DNA from 4 places in the Franconibacter pulveris genome. Region 1 is predicted to be linked to each of the others. Evidence: predicted binding sites of a transcription regulator. Region 1 holds the regulator's gene; each other region holds the start of a gene.
What was found. Region 1 encodes PurR, which represses purine synthesis genes. Its sites were predicted from a motif close to CANGCAAACGTTTGCNTG; they were not measured.

Region 1 (4,338 bases):
ACACTGAGTCCGTTAACGCACGCTTCAGAAAACGCGCGTCCGTCGGCTATTCAAAAGGCGCACAGCGCTAAAACTAAGAAGAAAAGCAGCCAGATTAAGACCACCAGCAAGCAAAAATCCTCAGGCAAAACTTCCACTAAGCGCGTCGCCTCTTCTTCCAGCAAAAAAATCAAAGCGTCAGCATCCGGCAAAACACTTGCGCGGCGCGGTAAAATCTCCTCTTCTGACTTAACGCTGAAAGGCAAAAAAGCGCAGACGCTGGCCTACACCGAGCAGTGCACCAAACGCAAAGGCCATAAAAAACGCTGTGTGAAAGTTAAATCGGACCAGCCGACTACCATCGCCGCAGCGCATAAGCTTCGCGTGCAGAAAGCGCAAAAAACGGCGCTTACCAAGCTAATGGGCCAGATAGGCAAGCCTTACCGCTGGGGCGGCTCCTCGCCGCGCACCGGCTTCGATTGCAGCGGGCTTATCTACTACGCCTATAAAGATTTGGTGAAGTTCCGCATTCCGCGTACCGCTAATGAGATGTACCACCTGCGCGACGCCGCCCCGGTTGACCGAGGCGAGCTGGAGAGCGGCGATCTGGTCTTCTTCCGCACTCAGGGGCGCGGCACCGCCGATCACGTGGGCGTTTATGTCGGCAACGGCAAGTTTATCCAGTCTCCGCGCAGCGGTCGGGATATTCAGATAACTTCACTGAGCGAAGATTACTGGCAGCGTCACTATGTTGGCGCGCGTCGGGTGATGACGCCGCGTACCATCCGCTGAATTTTAAGCACAAAAAAAGGGAAGCCTGCGCTTCCCTTTTTTATTTATTCCGCCGCGAAGGCTTTTTCAGCATTGCGCCGTGAGGAGAAAAGGACCAGCAGCAGTCCCAGCGCGGCGATAATCGCCCCCATTAGCGGTACAACGCTGTAGCCAAGACCCGCCTGGATAACCGCGCCGCCTGCCGCCGCGCCCAGCGCGTTGCCGAGGTTAAACGCGCCGATGTTCACCGAAGAAGAAAGGCCCGGCGCTTCGCTCGCCACGCGCATTACGCGCATCTGCAACGGCGGCACTACGGCAAAGGTCGCCGCCCCCCAGATAACCATGCTTACCGCTGCGCCCACCTCGCTGCGCGCCAGCAGCGGGATAGCGGCCATAATCACAATCAGCAGCAGCAGGAATCCTTTAAGCGTGCCGTTCACCGAACGATCCGCCAGACGCCCGCCAAGGTAGTTGCCAATTGAGAAGCCTACGCCAATCAGCACCAGCATGCCGGTAATAAATGCAGGCGTAGCGTCGGTCACTTTATGCAGCACTGGCGCAATATAGGTGTAAAGCGTAAACATCGCGCCGGCGCCAAGCACCGTCGTCAGCAACGCGCTGACCACCTGCGGGCGCATCAGCACGGCCAGTTCGCTCTTAACATCGGGGCGCTCGCCCGCGCTGCCTTTCGGCAAGGAGAAAAAGAGGCTTATCATAGAGACGACGCCCAGCCCGGCCGTCGCCAGGAATGACATGCGCCAGCCGATAACTTCGCCAAGCCAGGTCGCCGCAGGCACGCCGCCGATGTTGGCGATAGTCAATCCCATAAACATGGTCGCCACCGCGCTCGCTTGCTTATGTTTCGGCACCACGCTTGCCGCCACGACGGAACCCAGCCCAAAGAAAGCGCCATGGTTGAGGCTGGTGAGGATGCGCGACGCCAACAGCGTGCCGTAATCCGGCGAAATGGCCGAGAGGACGTTGCCGACGGTAAAAATCGCCATCAGGAAGATAAGCGCGTTGCGGCGCGAGCGGTGCGAAAGCAGCAGCGTCATCAACGGCGCGCCAACCATCACCCCTATCGCATAGGCGCTAATCAACATGCCGGCGGCGGGTATAGACACATCAACGCCTTTCGCGATAACCGGCAGCAACCCCATCGGCGAGAACTCGGTGGTGCCGATACCAAAAGCGCCAATCGCCAGCGCCAGTAAAGGAAAATTAACTCTCATGCAAAACTCCAGACAAAACGAGAGAGCGTCAGCGGCTGTTGCGCAACTGACAAGAACGGAATGCCAATCAGCATGTCAGATATAGCTTTGGGACAGAAGTCACAAGAATCGCAAAAGATATTTGCGATTTTGTTAAGGGTGTAGCTTTTTTGTTATTTGCTAATGATTACCCGAACGGGCAATAAAAGAAAGGACAACGTGGGGATTTATAAGGAAAAATGATGAGGAGAGGGAAAGTTAACCCCTCTCCCGGCAAGCGAATCAGTGCATTACCGCCGTCAGCGCCGAAGCCACAATCAGACCCAGCACAACGACGGTGGTGACTAGCGAAAATTTCAGTTCGGTACTCATTTGTTCTCCTTTTTAACCCTACAAAAAGCGGGTGCGCTTCATTTTTACATAGTCGGACGCAAAAATCCTCTTTGATTTAGTCTGATATGCGTTTTCCCTCTTCCCCTTTTGCGCAAGATCGGCCAAAATTCTCGGCTAATTTATTATGTACCGGCCATTACCCCCCTCTCCTTCCAGCCGAACTGGCTTTTCCCGGCCTGATGCAACGTTTTCGTTGCCGCAAGGGGGTAGCGTAGGCAAACGTTTAACCAACGTTTTTTCAGGAAGTTAGGGCATGGTCTGGAGTGACAACTAATGGCAACAATTAAAGACGTCGCGAAGCGAGCAAACGTTTCCACTACAACCGTATCACATGTAATTAACAAAACCCGTTTTGTCGCGGAAGAGACGCGCAACGCGGTATGGGCGGCCATTAAAGAACTGCACTACTCGCCGAGCGCCGTGGCGCGCAGTCTTAAGGTTAACCACACCAAATCCATCGGTCTGCTCGCCACCAGCAGCGAAGCGCCCTATTTCGCAGAGATCATCGAAGCGGTGGAAAACAGCTGTTTCGCCAAGGGTTACACGCTGATTCTTGGCAACGCCCATAACAACCTGGAAAAACAGCGCGCTTACCTGTCGATGATGGCGCAAAAGCGCGTCGACGGTCTGCTGGTGATGTGCTCCGAATACCCGCAATCGCTGCTCAGCATGCTGGAAGAGTACCGTCACATTCCTATGGTGGTGATGGACTGGGGCGAGGCGAAAGCGGACTTCACCGACTCGGTAGTCGATAACGCCTTCCAGGGCGGATACATCGCCGGGCGCTATTTAATCGAACGCGGCCATCGCGAAATCGGCGTTATCCCGGGACCGCTTGAGCGCAACACCGGCGCAGGCCGCCTGGCGGGCTTTATGAAGGCGCTGAAGGAAGCGATGATCTCGATGCCGGAAAACTGGATTGTCCAGGGCGACTTCGAGCCGGAATCGGGCTATCGCGCCATGCAGCAGATGCTTTCGCAGCCGCACCGCCCCACCGCAGTCTTTTGCGGCGGCGATATCATGGCGATGGGCGCGATTTGCGCCGCCGACGAGATGGGGCTGCGCGTACCGCACGATATTTCTATTATTGGCTATGACAACGTGCGCAACGCCCGCTATTTCAGCCCGGCGCTGACCACTATTCACCAGCCGAAAGAGACCCTCGGCCAGACGGCGTTCAACATGCTGCTGGACCGTATTGTCAACAAGCGTGAAGAGTCGCAGACCATTGAAGTGCATCCGCGTCTGATTGAACGCCGCTCCGTGGCGGACGGTCCGTTCCGCGACTATCGCCGCTGATCCCTTCGGGGGCCGGCTAATCCGGCTCCCGCAACCACTCCCGATTCAACGTCTCGCTGTCTCCCAGATACGCCAGTAGCCACTGCAACGCTGGCGAGGCGTCGTTTTGCCGCCACGTCAGGCAGCAGGCAGCGTCCGGGAACGGGTTTTCCAGCGTCAGCGCTCGCCACTCGCCGCGCTTAAGCCACGGGCGCGCGAAATGCGAAGGCACCATGCCGACGCACAGACCCGCGCTCAGGCAATCCGCCGCCGAAGGCCAGTCCGGCACAATCACCCGACGCTGGTTATCCAGCAGCCAGGTAATGCGCTTGGGCAGCGAACGCGACGTATCCTCCAGCACCAGCGAGGGCCATTCGCGCAGCTGGTCGTCGCTAAGCGGCGCGTTCTGTTGCGCAAGGGGGTGCTGGCTTGCCACCACGCAATGCCAGCTCAACATGCCCATATCCCGAAACGCGTAGCGGCCGCCTACCGGAATCGCCTGCGTCGCGCCAATCGCCACCTCCACGCGTTCATCCGCCAGCGCGTCCCAGACGCCGTTGAAAACCTCCTGCGAAATTTTCAGTTCGACATCATTAAAATGCCGATAGAAATCCAGCACCAGCTGGCGGGTGCGTTCGGGGCGGACAATGTTATCGACAGCGATAGAAAGCTGCCCGCGCCAGCCGTTGGCTATTTGCTGGCACTG
Region 2 (4,338 bases), 230 kb from region 1:
GATAACAACTCTCTTATCGTCAATCTCGATGCGCCTGAGTTCCGCCACCTCGCCCAGGGAGATCATGAGCGGCAGCGTCTGGTGCTGCTGCGTAATGGCGAGCGCCAGGTCGGTGCCGCCTGCCAGCAGACGAGCCTGCGGATGGCGTTGATAGAGCGATGCCAGCTCATCCACCGTTTTGGGCGCAAGCACGCGGTTGCGCCAGGCCAGTTCATCTGTGGCGTGGGAAGCTAAGGCTTACAGCCGCGCCACGGTCTGCGCTTCCTGCTGCGTGAAGATATCGGGCTCGCTGAGCGCGCAGGCGCGCTGCGCGGCTTCGATAATCGGCCGGTAGCCGGTGCAGCGGCAGAGGTTGCCGCCGAGGTGCTGCTCTACGGTGCGACGGTCGCTCCCTGCCCTTGATTTTTGCAGCGCAAAGGCGGACATCACAAAGCCCGGCGTGCAGAAGCCGCACTGCGAGGCGTGATTATCGGCAAAGTGCTGCTGAACGGGATGCAGCGCGCCGTTGTGCGCCAGGTCTTCCACCGTCAACAGCTGTTTGCCGTTGAGCTGGCTTACCAGCAGCAGGCAGCTGTTGGCGGTTTCATAGCGCATCCGTCCCGCTTCCACACGCCCGAGCGCCACGGTGCACGCGCCGCAGTCGCCCGAGGCGCAGCCCTCTTTGGTGCCGCTGCGCCGGGCGGTTTCCCGCAGCCAGTTGAGCACGGTGGTATTCGGGTCAGTCTCTTCCAGCGTAACGAGCGTCTGGTTTTGCAGAAAACGGATCATGCCGCCACCTCCAGCGCGTCACGCTGCCAGACGCATTTGCCGTTCACCCAGGTGCGCCAGATGTTGCGGTCGTCGCCAAGCGTCATCAGGACGAAGAGCTTCTCGTAAATGTCGCGGCTGTTGTTAAAGCGCAGCGTTTGCAGCGGCGTGACGGCCGGGTCGAGCACCACGAAATCCGCTTCTTTGCCAGGCTGGAAATTGCCAATTTTGTCATCCAGATCCAGCGCATGCGCTCCGCCGAGAGTCGCATGGTAAAACGCTTCGCTGGCGCAGAGCCGGTAGCTTTGCAGCTGCGCCACTTTGTAGGCTTCGCCAAGCGTTTGCAGCATGCTGAACGTCGTGCCTGCGCCGACATCGGTGCCGATGCCCATACGCACCCGCTTTTGCTGACAGGTCTGCAGGCGAAACAGCCCGCTGCCTAAAAAGAGATTAGAGGTGGGACAGAACGCCACCGAAGAGTCCGTGTTGCGCAAGCACTCCCACTCCTGCTCCGCTAAATGAATGGCGTGGGCGAAGACGCTGCGTTTGCCGGTGAGCTGGTAATGATGGTAAACGCCAAGGTAGCTTTCATGCTCCGGCCACAGCGCCTGCACCCAGGCGACTTCGTCCAGGTTTTCGCTTAAATGGGTATGCAGCCAGGTGTCGGGGTACGCTTCGCGCAACGCCTGGACCGCCGCCAGCAGCTGCGGCGAAGACGTGGGCGCAAAGCGCGGCGTCAGCGCATAGCCAAGCCGTCCGTTATTGTGCCAGCGCTCAATAAGTTCACGCGTTTGCTGGTAACTCTGCTCTACGCTTTCCGTGAGATAGTCCGGCGCGTTGCGGTCCATCATCACTTTGCCGGCGATAAGGCGCATCTCCAGCCTCTGCGCGGCGCTGAACAGCGCATCCACCGATTGCGGATGCACGGTGCCAAAGACCAGCGCGGTCGTCGTGCCGTTCGCCAGCAGTTGATTCAGGAAAAAAGCGGACATCCGCGCCGCGTGATCCGGGCTGTGATACTGCCCTTCAACCGGAAACGTGTAATTCTCAAGCCACGTCAGCAGCTGCTCGCCGTAGGCGCCAATCATTTCGGTCTGCGGGTAGTGGATATGGCTGTCGACAAACCCCGGCACGATCAGCTTGCCGCGATAGTCGAGATAATCCTGCTCATGGCGCAATTGCGCGCGCGCCTCTTCCCAGGGCAACAGGCTGACGATGCGCCCTTCGTCGAGCAGCAGCAGGCCATCCTCTATATTGCGGGCGCGTTGCGCAATCGCCTCCGCCCCCTCCGCGACGGCGGTAATATCGAAAAAGTGGCCGCGAATGGCCGTGGTCCAGGGCATCGCCATAGCAATTCCTCATCGAATGCGTTTTATGTTTACGTCGCAGGTGACTTGATAAGAAAGCTTTTGCAAAGTCGATGCCAGTTTTGTTTTTTATTAATATCCTTACATAACAATAACATGCCTCGCTTTTCTTTTCGTTGCGCAACAAATCCCAGTGCAGAAAGGGTGGCAAACGGTTGCGAAATTAAGCAATCGGTTTCGATTTAACATTCCACGCTGACGCTGCACCATTGCTCTGCGCGTTAAGCGCGCATTTGCACCATCGCAATGCAAGACACGGGGAAACATAAACTTCCTTGACCGACAGCGGAATGGGCGTGCTAAGGTAATACGACACAAAAAGCGTTGAGGAACAGAGAGATGATTATTCTGGTTACCGGTGCGACGGCGGGTTTTGGCGAGTGCATTACCCGTCGTTTTATTCAAAATGGTCATAAAGTCATCGCCACGGGGCGCCGCCAGGAGCGGCTGAAGGAGCTGAAAGACGAGCTTGGCGATAACCTCTTTACCGCGCAGCTCGACGTGCGCAACCGCGCCGCCATCGAAGAGATGCTGAGCAGCCTGCCGCTGGAGTGGCGCGAAATCGACGTGCTGGTGAACAATGCGGGTCTGGCGCTGGGTCTCGAACCCGCTCATAAAGCGAGCGTGGACGACTGGGAAACCATGATCGACACCAACAACAAGGGGCTGGTCTATATGACCCGCGCAGTGCTGCCGGGCATGGTGGAGCGCAACCGCGGCCACATCATCAACCTGGGTTCGACGGCGGGCAGTTGGCCTTATGCGGGCGGCAACGTTTATGGCGCGACCAAAGCGTTTGTTCGCCAGTTCAGCCTTAACCTGCGCACCGACCTGCATGGCACGGCGGTTCGCGTGACCGATATTGAGCCGGGTCTCGTGGGCGGCACCGAGTTCTCTAACGTACGCTTTAAAGGCGACGACGATAAAGCGGGCAAAACCTATGAAAACACCAACGCCCTGACGCCGGAAGATGTGACCGAGGCGGTCTGGTGGGTTGCTACCCTGCCTGCGCACGTTAACATCAACACGCTGGAAATGATGCCGGTCAGCCAGACTTACGCCGGGCTTAGCGTTCACCGCAAGGCATAAATCGCTTTCCCTCCCCGGCCGCGCGGGCCGGGTATGGGCGGGGTAATAAAAAAATGGTAAATTGAATCGGTTACTCGCTGAAAAAGTAGAAATCGATGGCCGCTGAAACCCCGCTTAACCCCACCCAACCGGTGAACCAACAGATCTATCGCATTCTGCGTCGCGATATCGTCCACTGCCTTATTCCCCCCGGTACGCCGCTTTCGGAAAAAGAGGTTTCGGTGCGCTTTGATGTTTCGCGCCAGCCGGTGCGTGAAGCGTTCATTAAGCTTGCGGAAAACGGCCTGATTCAAATCCGCCCGCAACGCGGCAGTTTTGTGAATAAAATCTCGCTCTCCCAGGTGCGCAACGGCTGCTTTGTCCGCCAGGCGATTGAGCGCGCGGTCGTGCAGCGCGCCGCCACCATGATTACCGATGCTGACCTCTACCAGCTGGAGCAAAATCTCAACCAGCAACGCACCGCCATCGACCGCAAACAGCTTAACGATTTCTTCCTGCTTGACGACGAGTTTCACCATAAGCTTGCCCAGATGGCGGACTGTCAGCTCGCCTGGGATACGGTGGAAAACATCAAAGCGGCCATCGACCGGGTGCGCTACATGAGCCTTGACCATGTTTCCCCGCCGGAAATGCTGCTGCGCCAGCACGCCGATATCTTTCACGCCCTGGAAAAACGCGACCCGCAGGCCGCTGATGACGCCATGCGCGTACATTTGCAGGAGATAAGCGAGTCGGTGCAGTTAATCCGTCAGGAAAACCGCGACTGGTTTAGCGAAGAGTAACGCCTGTGATGTTCATCACACAAATGCGTCGGTTTTGATCGAGATTAACGTTTTTCGCCGCTCGCTTTTTAAAATGGGGCTCGTCTGAATTGCCGACAATCGTTCAGAGGAGAAACCACAATGATGACATACGATCGTAACCGCAATGCAATCACCACCGGCAGCCGCGTCATGGTAAGCGGCACCGGCCAGACCGGCGTGATTACCGCCATTCACAGCGAAGGCCTGAGCGCCGAGCAGGTTCGCCGCGCCAAAACGGTGGAAGTGGAAGGCTGTGAAGGCAAATTTGAACCGGTTGAGCTGATTCGTCTTGGTTTGCATTAATCGTGGTAAATGCCGCTGCGGCGGCATTT
Region 3 (4,338 bases), 2.1 Mb from region 1:
TGCGCCTCTGAAATAAAAAACCCGCTGAATACGTTTATCAGGTTTTTTAAATGAGAAGACTTTTATGAAAAAACTGGCATTAACACTCGCTCTGGGCGCTACGCTTATCGCCGGTTCGGTTCCGGTGCAGGCGCAGGATATCGGGCACGATATGGTGATTTACGGTCGGCTACAAACAGCGGCAAGCGGCTGCACCGTATTAATGAGCAAATATGTGCTTACTCTTCATCATGAAAATGAAAGTTTGCCTGTGCAGGGCAGCGATATTAATCCCTTCAATGCAGACGACCATGTTTATGTGCAATTGGGCGGCAAAAACTGCGATGCCGACGAAGGCTATAAAAATATCGGCCTGAAATTCCTTGGCACGGCGGATAGCGTCGAAGGAAATACCCTCGCGAATACCGATACCAGCAGTACTGCCGCACAGGGTATTGGCATTCAACTCACCGACTTTGAGCACAAACTCATCACGCCCAACGTGACGGTCGCCACATTCCCAGGCGCTAATAAAAGCGGTGACGCAAGCAACTTAACGGCTTCTTTCCCGCTTTATCTTTCACTGGTGAGTCTGAAAGGCCAGGAGTCGACGCAGGGTAACGTCTCGACAAACCTGACGGTGCAAATTGAACGTCTGTAAAGGGCGCGGTTTGGGTTAATCCATTAATACCAGACCGTACGTACTCATTAATTAGGACATCATGATATGAAAAAATTATTGTCGGGCCTGATAAGCGCAACGCTGCTTATGGCTGGCACAGCTCAGGCTAAAGATATGTCGGCTAATATCATCATTTCTGGGAAGCTGAAACCAGCCGAATTTACCTGTAGCGTGGCGCTGAGTGAGAGCTCCGTATCTGTGCTGGAAAACTCAGATACGCTCATTAAACAAGGCGACAATGCTACCTCTCCCGTTACCGTTCAGGCCAGCGTTGATGGCGGCCCGGAATGCGACAAACTGGCGGATCAGGGTAAAATTGCCTACAAATTCATGGGGGTTGCCGACGATGCCGACGGCACGGTGCTGGCAAACTCTCTGACTGATGAAACCGCGGCAAAAGGTGTGGGAATCGGCATTTTTAATAGCCAGAATGAGCCGGTGCCATTAAATACAGGTCGCCTGGGTGCGCAAGGCGGAAGCACTTTCGGTCTGCAAATGGTGCAGTTAACCAATCAGGAAGCGGTTGCGGGTAATATTAATAGCACTGTAACTGTGCAGATTGAGCGTCTTTAAAAACACATGCCTGTCCTGGACAGGCATTTCCCCGTGGCTGACGCAAGCTGGCCATCAGGTTTATTAATAGATTTGCTCAATAAGGTTTTTTATTACCGCAAGCTGGCTATCGGTTATGTAACAAAAAAATCAATTACGTTATCTGTTAGCTAAAAGCTGACGGCCCGGACATTTATCTTTGCCTCAAAAAAGACTTAAAGCCTGTTTAATAACAATTCAAAATTTTAATAAAAAACGCAATTAACGAACAAGGAGGTGGCAGGCATAACCATACGGATCTGCATTTATTATCTTTTATCAATTTTAAGGTGATCAAAATGAAAAATAAACTTATCGGTTTCTCGCTAATATCGTTCATTGCTCTAAGTACGGCGCATGCCGAAGATTCGAGCTCTGTGCTTTCTGTCTCAGGTACGGTGACCGCAATCTCTACGGCATGCCAGATTGAATTGAATAAAAGCAGCATCAATCTAACTGCTGATACCAGCAATATCATCAAGCAAGGCGCTAAATCTACCTCTATTGCACCCTTTTCAATGTCTGTCTGGGGCGTGGATAACAACTCAACCTGCGCTCAAAAATTGTGGAAAGGCAAAATAGCGGTCAGGTTCGTTGGCACGCACGACAACGCTGATGGCACCACATTTGCTAATACAGCGACTGGCGAGGAAGCCGCCGGTGGCGTCGGTATCGGTATCTTTGAAACCAATAACACGCCTGTTGATATTAACCAGCCCTATCTGCTGGGTGATAAGTCAACTGTTGCTGTGAAATACTTAGGGCTCCAGCTCGTTGAACTTAACGGGCAGACGGCGACAAAAGGCAAAGTAACAGGTGATGTGACTTTCCAGATTGAACGGCTTTAATCATCACGCCCATCGCAAGGTGGGCGTTTTTGTTGCTATGCATTCAAGCCGGAAAAAATAAGAATGACTACGCCGCAGGCGCAGCGTTGCGGCCCCCTCTCTTACCAGATTTCCCTGCTGGCTTTTTAGGCGCTCCAGCAGTGACTCTGCTTTTGCCTCTCCTGGCTGTGAAAGCGTTATATAAAACCCCTTTTTGGTGCTTTTAAATATAGCCACGCCCTGTATGCAATCGTTTGCTTTTACCATTCAGTCCGATAAAATGGCCGCTTTTCCACCGTGGGATTGCCGTTGATGTCCGTTGATACCGTAGAGTCTGAAAAATCGCAATCGGTTGCGCCTGCTCGTGCCAGTGAACTGATTTACCGTCTTGAAGACAGGCCGCCCCTGCCGCAAACGCTGTTCGCCGCCTGTCAGCATTTGCTGGCGATGTTTGTCGCGGTCATCACGCCCGCGCTGTTGATTTGTCAGGCGCTCGGTTTACCGGCGCAGGATACGCAGCACATCATCAGCATGTCCCTGTTTGCGTCCGGCGTGGCGTCCATTATCCAGATTAAAGCCTGGGGACCGGTGGGCTCCGGGTTGCTCTCTATTCAGGGCACCAGCTTCAACTTTGTTTCACCGCTTATCATGGGCGGTCTGGCGCTGAAAAACGGCGGCGCGGATGTGCCGACGATGATGGCGGCGCTGTTCGGCACGCTGATGCTGGCAAGCTGCACAGAAATGCTGCTTTCCCGCGTACTGCACCTGGCGCGCCGCATTATCACGCCGCTGGTTTCCGGCGTGGTGGTGATGATTATCGGTCTTTCGCTGATTCAGGTAGGGCTGACCTCTATCGGCGGCGGCTACGCGGCAATGAACGATCACACCTTCGGCGCGCCGAAAAACCTATTATTAGCTGGCGCGGTACTGGCGGTGATCATCCTGCTTAACCGCCAGCGCAACCCCTATCTGCGCGTCGCCTCGCTGGTTATCGCCATGGCCGTGGGTTATCTGCTGGCGTGGGCGATGGGCATGTTGCCGCAAAGCAGTGCGCCAGCGAACGACTCGCTCATTATGGTGCCCACGCCGCTCTACTACGGCCTCGGCATTGACTGGAACCTGCTGGTGCCGCTGATGCTGGTCTTTATGGTGACGTCGCTGGAAACCATCGGCGATATCACTGCAACGTCTGATGTCTCTGAGCAACCGGTCTCCGGCCCGCTTTACATGAAGCGTCTGAAAGGCGGCGTGCTGGCGAATGGCCTCAACTCCTGCGTTTCCGCCATCTTCAACACCTTCCCGAACTCTTGTTTCGGGCAAAACAACGGCGTCATCCAGCTGACCGGCGTTGCCAGCCGTTACGTGGGGTTTGTGGTGGCGCTGATGCTGATTGTGCTGGGACTCTTCCCGGCCGTCAGCGGTTTCGTGCAGCATATTCCGGAACCGGTGCTGGGCGGCGCGACGATTGTGATGTTCGGCACCATCGCCGCCTCCGGCGTGCGTATTGTCTCCCGCGAGCCGCTCAACCGCCGCGCCATTATGATTATCGCGTTGTCTCTGGCGGTGGGTCTGGGTGTCTCCCAGCAGCCGCTTATCCTGCAGTTCGCGCCGGACTGGGTGAAAAACCTGCTCTCTTCCGGCATCGCCGCAGGCGGCATTACCGCCATCGTACTGAACCTGATTTTCCCGCCCGAAAAAGCGTAATACTTTCCGATGGCGGCGCCCTGCCGCCATCGCTGTTACCCTCTTTGACAATCCCTGCCTTGAGCTATATGCCTAAATGGGGCATAACTCCATCACCGGAACTTCACAGGATGGAAGATAATGAAATTTCTTGGAAAGCTCATTCTTACCCTGCTGGCGGCCGTTCTGATTGTTCTGCTGGCGTTTTATATCCTGCTGCAGACACGCTGGGGCGCCGGATGGATAACCAGTTGGGTTAACGGCCACAGTGACTACCACATCACCTTTGATGAAATGGATCACAGCTTCTCTTCGCCCTCGCATCTGGTGCTGAAAAACGTCACTTTTGGCCGCAACGGTCAGCCCGCCACGCTAGTGGCGCAGAGGGTGGATATTGGCCTCAGCAGTCGCCAGCTCACGGAGCCTTCCCATGTGGACACCATTCTGCTGCAAAAAGGCACGCTGAACTTTTCGCCCTCCACCGCTCCGCTGCCTTTCCGCGCCGATAACTTACGGCTCAGCGAGATGGCCTTTAACAGCCCTAATACCGACTGGGACCTGAGCGCGCAGCGCGTA
Region 4 (4,338 bases), 1.8 Mb from region 1:
TCAGCCGCCGCAGCCCGTGACCGCCGATGCGCCGCCTTCGCTGCGCGTCTCTGCCATCAATGCCGCCAGTGAAAAGTTACTGGAGAAGCTGGGCGTATGGCGCGATATCCTGCAAATGCGTGCCAGCGCCTATCACGGCATGGAAGTGTGGGAGAAAGACAGCTTCGGGCGCATCGCCTTTGACGATAAGGGGTACGGTTATACGCACCTCGGTCATATCATCGAAAACAACGTCATTCATCAGGCGCTGTGGAACAAGGCGCAGCAGGGCAAAGACATTACCCTGATGGCCCCTGCCGAACTGCAGCAGGTGGCGTGGGGCGAGAACGAGGCGTTTCTGACGCTGAAAGACGGCAATATGCTCACCGCAAGGCTGGTGGTGGGCGCCGACGGTGCCAACTCCTGGCTGCGCGATAAAGCGGACATTCCGCTGACGTTCTGGGATTACGAACACTCCGCGCTGGTGGCGACCATCCGCACCGAGGAGCCGCACGGCGCAGTCGCGCGCCAGGCGTTCCATGGCGACGGCATTCTCGCCTTTCTGCCGCTTAGCGATCCGCACCTGTGCTCCATCGTCTGGTCGCTGCCGCCGCTTGAAGCGCAGCGCATGCAGCAGGCCAGTGAAGACGAGTTTAACCGGGCGCTGTGCGTGGCCTTTGATAACCGCCTGGGGCTGACGAAGGTGGAAGGCGAGCGGCAGGTGTTCCCGCTGACCGGCCGTTACGCACGGCAGTTCGCTGCGCACCGCCTGGCGCTGGTGGGCGACGCCGCGCATACCATTCACCCGCTTGCCGGCCAGGGCGTTAACCTTGGTTTTATGGATGCGGCGGAGTTGATAGCCGAATTGCGTCGCCTGTTCGCGCAGGGCAAAGATATCGGTCAGCACCTTTATCTTCGTCGCTACGAGCGTAGCCGCAAGCACAGCGCGGCGGTCATGCTCGCCAGCATGCAGGGCTTTCGCGAACTGTTTGCCGGCAACAATCCGGCGAAAAAGCTGCTGCGCGATGTGGGTTTGAAACTCGCCGATTCGCTCCCCGGCGTTAAACCGCAACTGCTGCGCCAGGCGATGGGTCTCCACGACCTGCCGGATTGGTTACGTTAACTGCGTCACACTTCTCTTTTCACTGGACGAAAAGAGGAGTGTTCACTCATTTGAAATATTCTAATTTCACCGCTTTTTTCGGATTAGTTTTTCTCATCCCGTGTTTTTTCTCTTAAGGCAATTCTTACGCTGATTTGGTTGTTATTACTGGTTAATAACGAAAGGTTCAGCATTTAAATCTGCTTTATCCGCTCTGATCCGTTAGTAAATAGTTAAAAGCGCTGTGGCGCATCTTTCCCATTTTGGTCATAAGCTAATGTGATGACTTAACTCACCTTATGGTTTACGCGCCATTTCGGTGATAACGTCAGGCGAAAGGTAACGTTTGCGTCGACGCCGGGATCGGTGTCGGCGACAGATGGCGGGCGCGGCAGTCAGAGGCCCAAAACCATCACCGACCCGGCAGAAAAACGAGGAAAAGATGGCCCAACAGACCCCTTTGTATGAGCAGCATGTTCAGTGTGGCGCACGTATGGTGGATTTTCACGGCTGGATGATGCCGCTGCACTACGGCTCGCAGATTGATGAGCACCACGCCGTGCGTAACGACGCGGGCATGTTTGATGTCTCGCACATGACCATCGTCGACCTGCGCGGCGAGCGCACCCGGGAATTTTTGCGCTACCTGCTGGCGAACGACGTCGCCAAACTCACTCAGCCTGGCAAGGCGCTTTACACCGCCATGCTTACCGCCTCCGCAGGCGTCATTGACGACCTGATTGTCTATTTCCTCGCTGAAGACTATTTCCGCCTCGTGGTTAACTCCGCCACCCGTGAAAAGGATCTTGCGTGGATTAACGAGCATGCGGAGCCGTTCGCCGTTTCCGTTACGGTGCGCGACGACCTGTCGCTTATCGCGGTGCAGGGCCCGAACGCCCAGCAGAAAGCCGGCGCGCTCTTTAACGAAGCGCAGCGCAAAGCGGTCGCGGGCATGAAACCGTTTTTTGGCGTTCAGGCGGACGAGCTGTTTATCGCCACCACCGGTTATACCGGCGAAGCGGGTTATGAAATCGCCATGCCGAACGAGAACGCCGCAGGCTTCTGGGCGCAGCTGGTGGAAGCGGGCGTAAAACCCTGCGGTCTGGGCGCGCGCGACACGCTGCGTCTGGAAGCGGGCATGAATTTATATGGTCAGGAGATGGACGAGGGCGTATCGCCGCTCGCCGCCAATATGGGTTGGACCATCGCCTGGCAGCCGCAGGAGCGTGACTTCATCGGTCGCGAAGCGCTTGAAGCGCAGCGGGAGCAGGGGACCGAACAACTGGTTGGCCTCGTCATGACCGAAAAAGGCGTATTGCGCGGCGGGCAGCCGGTTCACTTTACCGATGAGCTGGGCCGCGTGCGTGAAGGCGTCATCACCAGCGGTTCTTTCTCCCCAACGCTTGGCTACAGCATCGCGCTGGCGCGCGTGCCTGCGGGGATTGGCGACACCGCTATTGTGCAGATCCGCAACCGCGAAATGCCTGTCCACGTCACTAAACCGATTTTTGTCCGCGCCGGTAAGCCGGTCGCCCAATAAGTTTTGCTATCTGGAGAATAAGCATGAGCAATGTGCCGAATGAACTGAAGTACAGCAAAGAACACGAATGGCTGCGTAAGGAAGCGGATGGCACTTACACCGTCGGCATTACCGAACACGCGCAGGAACTGCTTGGCGACATGGTGTTTGTGGACCTGCCGGAAGTGGGCGCGACCGTGGCGGCGGGCGATGATTGCGCCGTCGCGGAGTCGGTTAAAGCGGCTTCTGACATCTACGCCCCGGTGAGCGGCGAAATCGTTGCGGTGAACGATGCGCTGAGCGACTCCCCGGAGCTGGTGAACAGCGCGCCGTACGGCGAAGGCTGGATCTTTAAGATCAAAGCCAGCGACGAAAACGAAGTAGCGGCGCTGCTGGACGCGGCGGCTTATGACGCGCTGCTGGAAGACGAATAATTTCAGCTCTCCTCGCCTGTATGAGAAGAGAAAGGGGTAAGCGCTGGCTTATCCCGCTCCTTCAGGGAGCGACAAGCACACCCATCGCATTAATTTGCTTCACTGCACGTTTCAGGAAATATCGCCCATGACCCAGACCCTGAGCCAGCTGGAAAACCGCGAAGCCTTTATCGAACGCCACATCGGTCCCTCTGCTTCGCAACAGCAGGAGATGCTGCGCACCGTTGGCGCGGACTCGCTGAATGCGCTGACCGCGCAAATCGTTCCCGCCGACATCCAACTGGCCGCGCCGCCGTTTATCGGCGAAGCCGCCACCGAGTTCGCCGCGCTGGCGGAGCTGAAAGCCATCGCCAGCCGCAACAAGCGTTTTAAAAGCTATATCGGGATGGGCTATACCGCCGTTCATACGCCGCCGGTCATCCTGCGCAATATGCTGGAAAACCCGGGCTGGTACACGGCCTACACCCCTTACCAGCCGGAAGTGTCGCAGGGACGTCTTGAAGCGCTGCTGAACTTCCAGCAGGTGACGCTGGATCTCACCGGGCTTGATATCGCTTCCGCCTCCCTGCTCGACGAAGCGACCGCCGCCGCCGAAGCGATGGCGATGGCTAAGCGCGTCAGCAAGCTTAAAGGCGCGAACCGCTTCTTCGTGGCCCAGGATATTCATCCGCAGACGCTGGACGTGGTGCGCACCCGCGCGGAAACGTTCGGCTTTGAAGTTATCGTCGATGAGCCGGGCAAAGCGCTCGATCATCAGGATATTTTCGGCGTGCTGCTGCAACAGGTGGGCACTACCGGTGAAGTGCATGATTACGGCCCGCTGATTGAAAAACTGAAAGCGCGCAATGTGATTGTGAGCGTGGCGGCGGATTTTATGGCGCTGGTGCTGCTGACGGCGCCGGGCAAGCAGGGCGCGGATATTGTGTTCGGCTCCGCCCAGCGTTTCGGCGTGCCGATGGGATACGGCGGCCCGCACGCGGCGTTCTTCGCGGCGAAAGATGAATTTAAGCGTTCTATGCCAGGCCGCATTATCGGCGTTTCCAAAGACGCGGCGGGCAACACCGCGCTGCGCATGGCGATGCAGACCCGCGAGCAGCATATCCGCCGCGAAAAAGCGAACTCCAACATCTGTACTTCACAGGTGCTGCTTGCCAACATCGCGAGCCTTTACGCCGTTTTCCACGGACCGAAGGGCCTCAAGCGCATCGCCAGCCGCATTCACCGCTTCACCGATATTCTGGCGGCAGGTCTGCAGCATAAAGGGCTGAAGCTGCGTCATAGCGCCTGGTTCGACACGCTGTGCG

Region 2: a site for PurR is predicted at 2,259-2,276, ahead of guaD (guanine deaminase). Genes of this name have one in related genera too.
Region 3: a site for PurR is predicted at 2,323-2,340, ahead of ACU4F7_RS21630 (nucleobase:cation symporter-2 family protein). Genes of this name have one in related genera too.
Region 4: a site for PurR is predicted at 1,417-1,434, ahead of gcvT (glycine cleavage system aminomethyltransferase GcvT). Genes of this name have one in related genera too.

What each region holds. Positions count from the first base shown of each region.
Region 1 is NZ_CM165555.1:2,026,587-2,030,924, reverse strand. It holds gene ACU4F7_RS09660 (C40 family peptidase) at 1-771, shown strand, start outside; gene ACU4F7_RS09655 (MFS transporter) at 816-1,982, opposite strand; gene cydH (cytochrome bd-I oxidase subunit CydH) at 2,244-2,333, opposite strand; gene purR (HTH-type transcriptional repressor PurR) at 2,628-3,653, shown strand; gene punR (DNA-binding transcriptional activator PunR) at 3,670-4,338, opposite strand, start outside.
Region 2 is NZ_CM165555.1:2,258,376-2,262,713, reverse strand. It holds partial or broken gene xdhA (xanthine dehydrogenase small subunit) at 1-768, opposite strand, end outside; gene guaD (guanine deaminase) at 765-2,096, opposite strand; gene ydfG (bifunctional NADP-dependent 3-hydroxy acid dehydrogenase/3-hydroxypropionate dehydrogenase YdfG) at 2,454-3,203, shown strand; gene ACU4F7_RS10735 (GntR family transcriptional regulator) at 3,299-3,985, shown strand; gene ydfZ (putative selenium delivery protein YdfZ) at 4,106-4,309, shown strand.
Region 3 is NZ_CM165555.1:4,584,755-4,589,092, forward strand. It holds gene ACU4F7_RS21610 (fimbrial protein) at 1-11, shown strand, start outside; gene ACU4F7_RS21615 (fimbrial protein) at 65-640, shown strand; gene ACU4F7_RS21620 (fimbrial protein) at 707-1,234, shown strand; gene ACU4F7_RS21625 (fimbrial protein) at 1,552-2,100, shown strand; gene ACU4F7_RS21630 (nucleobase:cation symporter-2 family protein) at 2,392-3,783, shown strand; gene ACU4F7_RS21635 (AsmA family protein) at 3,904-4,338, shown strand, end outside.
Region 4 is NZ_CM165555.1:3,827,461-3,831,798, reverse strand. It holds gene ubiI (FAD-dependent 2-octaprenylphenol hydroxylase) at 1-1,102, shown strand, start outside; gene gcvT (glycine cleavage system aminomethyltransferase GcvT) at 1,524-2,621, shown strand; gene gcvH (glycine cleavage system protein GcvH) at 2,645-3,034, shown strand; gene gcvP (aminomethyl-transferring glycine dehydrogenase) at 3,162-4,338, shown strand, end outside.